Regions from separate parts of the Micromonospora sp. NPDC050276 genome, predicted to be linked through region 2. Evidence: riboswitches for the same ligand, from Rfam matches in the RefSeq annotation. Region 2 holds a riboswitch; the other holds the start of a gene.
What was found. Region 2 has a riboswitch for cyclic di-AMP ahead of ACIBF8_RS04395 (C39 family peptidase). Riboswitches for the same ligand answer to the same signal wherever they lie in the genome.
Positions count from the first base shown of each region.

Region 1 (4,555 bases), on a different contig from region 2:
CGAGTCGGGGCTCGTCGGCGGCGAATTCGGACCAGGAAGCCATGCGGGCATTCTATCGAACAAATGTACGAGCAGCGACCTCGACGCGCTGGTCACCGGCACCGAATCCAGTCACTTTCGGCCACGCGGCTATGGTGGTCCGATGCTGCTCTCCGACCGCGACCTGGTCTCCGAGATCAAGGCCGGCACGCTGGGCCTGGAGCCGTTCGAGCCCACCCTGGTCCAACCGTCCAGCATCGACGTCCGACTCGACCGGCTGTTCCGGGTCTTCAACAACCACCTCTACACCCACATCGATCCCGCCAGGCAGCAGGACGACCTGACCTCGGCGGTCGAGGTGCCCGACGGCGAGCCGTTCGTGCTGCACCCGGGCGAGTTCGTGCTCGCCTCGACGCTGGAGGTCATCTCGCTGGGTGACCAGCTCGCCGGCCGACTGGAGGGCAAGAGCTCCCTGGGCCGGCTCGGGCTGCTCACGCACTCCACCGCCGGATTCATCGACCCGGGTTTCTCCGGTCACGTGACGCTGGAGCTCTCGAACGTGGCGAACCTGCCGATCACCCTGTGGCCGGGGATGAAGATCGGGCAGCTCTGCATCTTCCGGCTGTCCTCGCCGGCCGAGCACCCGTACGGCTCGGCGGTCTACGGCTCGCGCTACCAGGGGCAGCGGGGGCCGACTCCGAGCCGCGCCTGGCAGCACTGGCGCACCTGGCCCACCCGATAAGGCGCGACGCGGAGAACGACGAGGGCCCGCCGCGACGGATCGCGACGGGCCCTTTCGTCACCCAGGTCAGCCGGGGCGGCCGTAGCTGTGGATCGGGCCGTCGTCGACTTTCTTCATCTTGACCGGTTGACCGGCCTGCGAGGCGTGCACCACCCAGCCACCGCCGACGTACATGCCGACGTGGTGGATGTCGCTGTAGTAGAAGACCAGGTCGCCGGGGCGCAGGTCACCCCTACTGACGTTCTTGGTGACCCGGCTTTGCGCGGCGGCGTTGTGCGGCAGCGACACGCCGGCCTTCGCCCAGGCGGCCAGCATCAGCCCGGAGCAGTCGTACGAGTTCGGGCCCTCGGCACCCCAGACGTAGGGCTTGCCGATCTGCGCGCAGGCGAACTTGACCGCGGTGCCCGCCGCGCCGCCGGGGTAGCTACCCGGGCAGGGCGCCGGGCGCAGCGGGCCGCCGCCGCCGTTGCCGTACACCTTGAGGCGCAGCTTCTGCAGGCGGTCGATCTCTTCGTTGATCTGCTTCTTCTTCGCCGCCAACTGAGCCTCGGTGCGGGCCAGCTGGGCCACCATCTCGTCCAGTGGCGCCTTCTGCGCGGCCAACTGGTCGCGCAGGTCGGCCACCTGGCGTACGTCCTTCTGCTGGTTGTGCGCAAACCGGTCGAGCATTTCGAGCTGGCCGACCACCTCGCTGGGCGACCGGCTGCCCAGCACCGCGTTGACGGTCGAGACGTTCTCACCCTTGTAGGCGCGGACGGCGAGGGCGCTGACCTTGTCCATCGCGGCGTCGACCTGGCGCTCCAGCGGAGTGATCCGGGCGGCCAGCGCGTCGGCTTGCTTGCGCTTCGCGGCGAGGTCGGTGCGGGTGGCGTTGTGCCGTTCGATGATCGGTTCGAGCTTGTTCCAGTCGGCGTCGATCTGGCGCTCGATCTCGGCGACGGACGGGTCGGCGTGGGCCGCCGTGGCGCTGCCGGTCAGGACGACGGCGACGCCGGCCAGCGCGGCGAGAACGGTGGTGAAGCGGGACCAGCGTGGGCGCGGCACGATCGACGCCGGGCCGGCTGATGCCGACCGCTCGGACGACGGCCGCGGGGCATGGAGTGCCACCGGGGTTCCGTACTCCTTCTTCCTGACCGCCTACCGGGTTAGCTGACGGGTTCGGGCGGGAAGTCGGCGCCCTACCGCAAGTGACTGCGGATTCACCCCGAGGGACCTGGGTCCCCGGTTCGCTCGGAAACGACTCGGCGGTGTCGGTCCGTTACCGCCCGGGCTGGGCGGAGCTGCTGTCGGGCCGACGAATGACCAGAGTAGAGACGCTTGTTACCGATCCGCAACCCGTGCGGCCGTGACACTCCGTACCGATCGGATGAGGTCACCGACCGTGTGTGAAGAATACTTTCTAGATACTTCGATAGATAGAAAGGTATTGACGTGGGTTCCCGGGCGGCGCGATGGTGACCTGACCTCTGCCCGCGAGAATCTAGGGGGTTCGATGCACCCTCCCACCCTGTCGACCGGCTGGCGTGCCCTGCTCGCCGCCACCGTGGTCGCCGCCACGACCACGGTGCCACTCTCCGTCGGCCCGGCCGCCGCCGCGCCCACCACCGACCGCCAACAGCAATACGCCGCCGCGGCCACCGAGTACGGGATACCGCCCGTCGTGCTGCTCGGCGTCTCCTATCTGGAGTCCCGCTGGGACAGCAACGCCGGCACACCCAGCACCAGCGGCGGCTACGGCCCGATGCACCTGACCGACGCCCGGCACGTGGCCGCCCTACCTGGGCGCGGCCACCACGACGCCGGCGCCGAGGACCCCCGTGGCGACGATTCGCGCCCCGCCCGGGTGCCCGCGCCCCGGCCGGTCGAGACCCCCGCGCCGTCCACCGCCGCGTTGCAGACCGTAGACGCCGCCGCCGCGCTGACCGGCGCGGCACCCGAGGCACTGCGCGCCGACGTGGGCGTCAACATCCGGGGTGGTGCCGCGCTGCTGAGCGCGTACCAGCGGGAATTGGGGGCGCCGCTCGGCGCCGACACCGACCCGGCGGCCTGGTACGGCGCGGTGGCCCGCTACTCCGGCGCGGACAGCGCCGACGCCGCCGCGGCCTTCGCCGACGAGGTCTTCACCACCATCGGTGCGGGCGCGTCCCGGGTGACCGACGACGGCCAGCGGATCACCCTGCCGGCCCGTGCGGTACGGCCCGAGCGTTCCTGGCTGGACCGGCTGGGCCTGCGCCGGCTGGCCCGCCCGGACGGGGTGGAGTGCCCCCGCACCATCTCCTGCGAATGGATCCCGGCGCCCTACGAGGCGTTCGGCGACGGGGACTACGGCAACCACGACCTCTCCGACCGGCCCGCCCGGCAGAAGATCGAGTACATCGTCATCCACGACACCGAGGCGAGCTGGGCGACCACCCTGCAACTCGTCCAGGATCCGACCTACGTGAGCTGGCACTACTCGCTGCGCTCGGTCGACGGGCACATCGCCCAGCACGTGCGGACCAAGGACGTCGGCTGGCACGCCGGCAACTGGTACGTCAACGCCAAGTCGATCGGTCTGGAACACGAGGGCTTCGCGGCGCAGGGCACCTGGTACACCGAGGCGATGTACCGGACCTCGGCGAAGCTGGTCCGGCACCTGGCGCTGCGGCTGGGCATCCCGCTGGACCGCCAGCACATCATCGGCCACGACAACGTGCCCGGCACCGTCGCCTCGACCGTGCCAGGAATGCACTGGGATCCGGGCCCGTACTGGGACTGGACGCACTACTTCGACCTGCTGCACGCACCCCGGCTGGACACCGGCACCCCGGCCACCGGGCTGGTCCGGATCGACCCGGACTACACCACCAACCAGCCGGCGTTCACCGGCTGCGTCACCGCGGGCCTGCCGTGCGCGCCGCGTGGCTCCTCGGCGGTGGTGCTGCGCAGCGCACCGTCCGCAGACGCGCCGCTGGTCAACGACGTCGCGCTCCGCCCGGACGGCACCCCGAACACGATGGCCGTGTCGGACCACGGGGCCCGGGCGTCTGCCGGGCAGACGTACGCGCTCGCCGGGCGGCAGGGCGACTGGACGGCGATCTGGTACCTCGGGCAGCGGGCCTGGTTCTACAACCCGGCGTCCGCGCCGACCGCCAGTTGGACCGTCGGCGTCGTGGCCACGCCGAAGCCCGGACGGGCCACCATCCCGGTGTACGGACGGGCGTACCCGGAGCAGTCGGCGTACCCGGCCGGGGTGCCCTACCAGACGATCTCGCCGCTGCAGTACACGCTGGCCGCCGGTCAGCGATACGCCGTCGGCGCGGTGCTGGCCGGCGAGTACTACCGGGCCAGCACGTTCGACGGCTCCTCACCCGGTGACTGGACGGTGATTCGCGGCGAGAACCGCTACGCGCAGATCCAGTTCGGTCACCGGATCATGTACGTCGATCTCGCCGACGTGCAGCTGCTGCCGTCCCCGGTGGGCGCGCCCCGCTGACAAACCACGACGGCCCCCGGTCGGGTTGACCGGGGGCCGTCGTATGGCGCTAGGCGGATCAGCCGGGTCTACGGAACCCGGCGACCGGCATGGTGTTGATGCTGGACACCTGCACCGGCTTGCCGGCACGTGGCGCGTGCACCATCTGGTTGTTACCCAGATACAGCCCGACATGACTCAGGCCGGAGAAGAAGAAGACCAGGTCACCGGGACGGGCGTCAGCCCGCGAGACGGCCTTGCCCTCGTTCCACTGATCACCCGTGTGGTGGGTGAGGTAGATCCCGGCCGACTTGTAGGCGTACTGGGTCAACCCCGAGCAGTCGAACGAGTTCGGGCCGGTGGCACCCCAGACGTACGGA
Region 1 covers NZ_JBITJA010000006.1:259,492-264,046, reverse strand. The annotation lists gene ACIBF8_RS15265 (pyridoxamine 5'-phosphate oxidase family protein) at 1-43, opposite strand, end outside; gene dcd (dCTP deaminase) at 143-721, shown strand; gene ACIBF8_RS15255 (NlpC/P60 family protein) at 788-1,828, opposite strand; cyclic di-AMP (ydaO/yuaA leader) riboswitch at 1,842-1,978, opposite strand; gene ACIBF8_RS15250 (N-acetylmuramoyl-L-alanine amidase) at 2,214-4,196, shown strand; gene ACIBF8_RS15245 (NlpC/P60 family protein) at 4,255-4,555, opposite strand, start outside.
Region 1: linked by a shared signal. The riboswitch ahead of ACIBF8_RS15255 (NlpC/P60 family protein) and the one ahead of ACIBF8_RS04395 (C39 family peptidase) in region 2 are both predicted to bind cyclic di-AMP.

Region 2 (4,555 bases):
TGGCTCGGTGAGGTCTCGTTCGCCTTCTACCTGGTCCACGTGTTGGTGATGACGAGCGTGCTGCGCTGGAGCGGGGACTGGGGGACCGGCTTCCCGGGCTGGCGCGGCCCGGCCGTGGTGCTCGGCTTCCTGCTGGTGAATCTGACCCTCGCCGGGCTGCTGCACCGCTTCGTGGAGACCCCGATGATGCGCCGGCTCGCGCCGCGCCGACCGGTCCGCCCGGCGTCCGTCCCCCGGCAACGCACGGCCGGCTCGCGGGGCGCCGGCAACGACGACGCACGGGACACAAAGGCCGAGGCCGGCCCCGCCGACGAGGTCGGTCGGACCGCCGGTCGATCACCGTACGTCGACTCGCGCTGACAGCGTCCACCCTGGTCAACGGGGTCGGCGCGGCGTGTTCCGACACGCCCGTGGTCGGTGCGCCCGGGTCGGTGCGACGGTAGCGTGGGGACGTGCTTCCGGTCGCGTTCACCTGTCCCCTGTGGTGGGTGGCGCGCTGGGCGACCCGGATGCTGACCAGCCTCGCCGTCGTCGCGGCCCTGGCGCTCGGCGCGGGCCCGGCCACGGCCGCCGCACCCACCCCGAGCCCGGTCCCCACCCCGAGCGCGGTGCCGGCCCTCGTCGCCGCCGGGTCGGTGGCGGCGTCCTGCCGGCAGATCGAGGTGCGAGGTGCGGCCCGGTCGGCCCCGGTCATCCCACAGCGGTCCGCCGAGCGGTCCGCTCCGGCACCGTCGGTCGACGCGTCGGCGGCGCACCTCGCCGACCAGGGCACCATCGTGGCCGGGGCGCTGCCGCTCGGTGCGACCGAGTCTGACCGGCTGCCCCTCGGCGACGCCGCGAGCCGTCCGGCGCCTCGGGCCCCACCCGGGCGCTGAGCCACCGGGACGATCGTCCCGTCGCCGCACGCTGTCGACCCACCCACTCCGCACCCCGCCGACCCGTGGCCCACCGTGGCCCGCTGGCCGGTGCGGCTCCCATCGCACTGCTCTCCTTTCGAGGTGCCGACCATGGAGACCGTCGTCTTCTACCAGTTCGTGACCGAGGTGCCGCAGGCCGCCGCCATCTGGTCCACCCTGATCCTGCTGACCCTGGGCCTGCTCACCGTGCTGGTGGCCCGCCCCGACCGAGACCGGTGCACGGACGACCCGCTCCCGACCGCGCCCACCGCTCGGGAGGTGGCCGCTGCCGAGGCCGTGGACCTGCGCCGCTACGCCGAGGAGGTGGCCGTCGCCGCGGCCGGCGCGGCCACCACCGCCCGGCGGCGACGCGCCGCCTGGCTGACCGCTCAGGAGCAGGTGGAGCGGGCCTGGATCGGGTACGACGAGGCGGACGCCGCCGCGCGTCGCTTCGCGGGTGCCGGGGCGCTGCCCACCCCGCAGACCCCGCACACCCCCGCCGAGTACGCCGCCCGGGAGCGCTATCTGCACCGCGCGGCGATGGCCGCGTACTGGCGGGGTGACCTGACCATGGCACAGCTTGGCGACGTGTTCGGACACCGGCACGGCTGGGATCCCCGCCTCCACCCGGTGCAGCAGGAGGTGTTGATCAGCCGGGTGATCCGGGACGCGCGGCTGGCCGACTACCAGGTGGCCGCGAGCCGTGAGCGGGCCGCCTGGCGCGACGCGGAGCTGGCCGCCGAGTCGCGGCGCACCCTCGCCGAGGAGGCGTACGCGGCGGCAGCCCGGCTGCGCCCGACCCCGGTGCCCACTGGCCGGAAGGTGGCCGGGGCGTTGCGTCCCGCCGTCGTGGCACGGTGGCGCCCGGCCCGGGTGGGTTGAGCCCGATCCGTGATGTGAGGCCGGTCACGACTTGGTGAAATCGGACGTCCGGCGCGAGCGGCGTCATTGTTCCCGTGATTGTGGCCGCGTTCTCTGCGGCCTGTCCGGTTGTCGCCCGCAGGCGTCACCGTAACCGGTTGTCCCATCGAGTCACATCATCGGCAAAACGCGCAGAAATTGTCGCGCCAATTCGGGTTTACGCAGGTGAACCTGGCTTGGCAGGGCGCACGGACGCCAGTAGTGTCGTGCCGTCCGATGCGGTAACCGATCGCAAGAGGCGACGCCGCGTCGACCCGCTTAATCGTGATCAACGAGCCGGGGACCCATCAGTAAGTCTGGGGTGAATCCGCGAGCCACGGCCCGCGGTAGGGCGATCTTCCCGCCCGAATCCGTCAGCTAACCCGGTAGGCGGTGTTGGAAGGAGTCAACCCCTCGTGCAGCACCTTTCCACCCCTCGGTTGTTCCCTCGCCTCCACGGCGTGGCGGTGCACCCGCTCATTCGTCCAGTGACGGTGAGCTGACCCCCCGGGTCATCGCCTTTCCCGCCCGGCCGCGCCGGGCGTTCCCCTGAGCGGTTCACCATCCGCGGACCAACGGTCCGCGCGCTGGCGCCTGCCCGGATACCGGTCCGGCCCCGGTGTGCCGCTCTCCCCCCCGATCCGTGGAGGACCCCGTGAAGCACACCCTGCAGCGTCAGCTCCGCCGCCTCGCCACCGAGCGCCCGTATCAGATCGTTGCCGCCTCCGCCGCGGCCCTCGCGATCGCCACGACCACCGGCGCCCTGCTCACCACGGCCGATGACGCCCCGGCCGGCCAGCGCACCGTGACCACGGTCGCCGAGATGCGCAGCGACGTCGCCGCCTCCCGCGGCGAGGTTCGGGACGCGTCCCCCTCGGCCAGCGCCGCGCCGACCACGGCCGCCCCGGCCACCAGCGCCGCCTCGCCCGCCGCCAAGGCCAGCAGCAACCCGGACCTCACCCGCAAGGCGGAGCGGCCGAAGCCGCCGGCGACGAAGGTGCTCGACTACGACTACGAGGCGCAGAACACCTACTACAACTGCGGCCCGGCGGCCACCCGCAACGCGCTCAGCGCCGCCGGCATCGACCGCACCCAGGAGGAGCTCGGCGCCGAACTCGGCACCACCGAGATGGGCACCAACTCGGCCGCGGACACCACCCGGGTGCTCAACGCCGAGGTGAAGGGCTCCCCGTACCGCACCCGGATGTTCCCCGGCGCGCCCAGCCCGGCGCAGATGGACCAGCTCCAGGCCGACGTCGTGAAGGCCATCACCGACGGCCGGGGCGTGGTGGCCAACGTCGTCGGGGACGCCACCGACACCGACGGCGGCTGGCACTCCTACGGCGGCGGGCACTACATCGCCGTGGTGGGCTACAAGGACAACGGTCGCACCGTGCGGATCGCCGACTCGGCGAACCCGGCCGACCCGTCGTACTGGATCACCACCATCGACCTGGCCAACTGGATCACCAGCCGGGGCTACTCCGCCTGACCCAGCCAGGCACGCTGACCGCCGCGGGCGCCGTCTCCCACAAGGAGCCGGCGCCCGCGGTGTCTTCGCCGCCGAGTCCGGGCGCGAACTCTACAGTGGATCTCCAGGTCTCGGCGGTGGCGCGGATGACGGCTCTCGTACCAGGCCGTGAACCGTGGGAGACTGCGGCCGTGGTGGAGAATTCGGGTGGTCACGGCGGCCGTAGGCCGGTCCTGTTGCTGCTGCACGGCATGGGGGCGACCGGTGACGTGTGGTTGCCCTGGGCGCCGCACCTTGAGCAGCACTGGCCCGGGCGGTGGCTGGCACCGGACCTCGCCGGCCACGGCTGGGCGCCACCGCTGCCGTCGTACTCCTTCGCGGGTTTCGCCCAGCGGATCGCGCAGGCCCTCGCCCCCGACGACCGGCTCGTCGTGCTCGGGCACTCACTGGGTGGCGTGGTCGGCCTGGCGTTGGCCGCCCGCGACGCCGGAGCCCCGGTGGACGCGGTGGTCGGGTTGGGCATCAAGGCGATCTGGTCGCCCGCGGAGCTGACCCGCGCCGCCGAGGTCGCCGCCCGCCCGGTGAGCTGGTTCGCCAGCCGCACCGAGGCGGCTCGCCGCTATTTGCGCGTCTCCGGACTCGCCGGCCTGGTTCCGCCGGACCACCCGGTCGTGGACGCCGGGCTGCGCCAGGTCGACGGCCGCTGGCGGCTCGCCATGGACCCGACCGCGTTCGCCGTCGGCGAGCCCGACCTGACCGGGCTGCTGGCGGCGACCGACGTGCCGGTGCTGCTGGCGCGCGGGGAGAACGATCCGATGGTCACCGACGAGCAGCTCAAGGAGTACGGCGTACCCGTCGCCACGCTGCCCGGTCTCGGGCACAACGCGCACGTGGAGGATCCGGCGGTGGTGCTGGAGTTGCTCGACCCGTACCGCTGAGCACGTTATGCCGGTGCGGACGCGGTCAGTGTCTGCGCGGGCGCGAGCTCCCGGCGGGCGGCGGTCAGGAACGCCTCCGCGTACGAGTCGGCCGGGAAGTCACCCAGGTAGCGGCGGCGGGTGGCCCAGCGCTCCGCGGCCAGCGGGTCCGTGTCCAGCAGCGCGGTCAGCACATCGTCCACGTTGGACAGATCCCGCCGCAGCACGTAACCCGACGCGGCCAGCGGGAACCGCTCGATGAATTGGTCGCCCTCGTCGCCCATGTCGGTGACCGCGTACGGTTTGCCGGAGTAGAGGTAGTCCGAGATCACTCCGGACACGTCGGAGACCAGCGCGTCCGACCGGTTCAC
Region 2 covers NZ_JBITJA010000002.1:252,932-257,486, forward strand. The annotation lists gene ACIBF8_RS04380 (acyltransferase family protein) at 1-360, shown strand, start outside; gene ACIBF8_RS04385 (hypothetical protein) at 453-875, shown strand; gene ACIBF8_RS04390 (hypothetical protein) at 1,008-1,778, shown strand; cyclic di-AMP (ydaO/yuaA leader) riboswitch at 2,063-2,204, shown strand; gene ACIBF8_RS04395 (C39 family peptidase) at 2,440-3,288, shown strand; gene ACIBF8_RS04400 (alpha/beta fold hydrolase) at 3,459-4,205, shown strand; gene ACIBF8_RS04405 (CDP-glycerol glycerophosphotransferase family protein) at 4,211-4,555, opposite strand, start outside.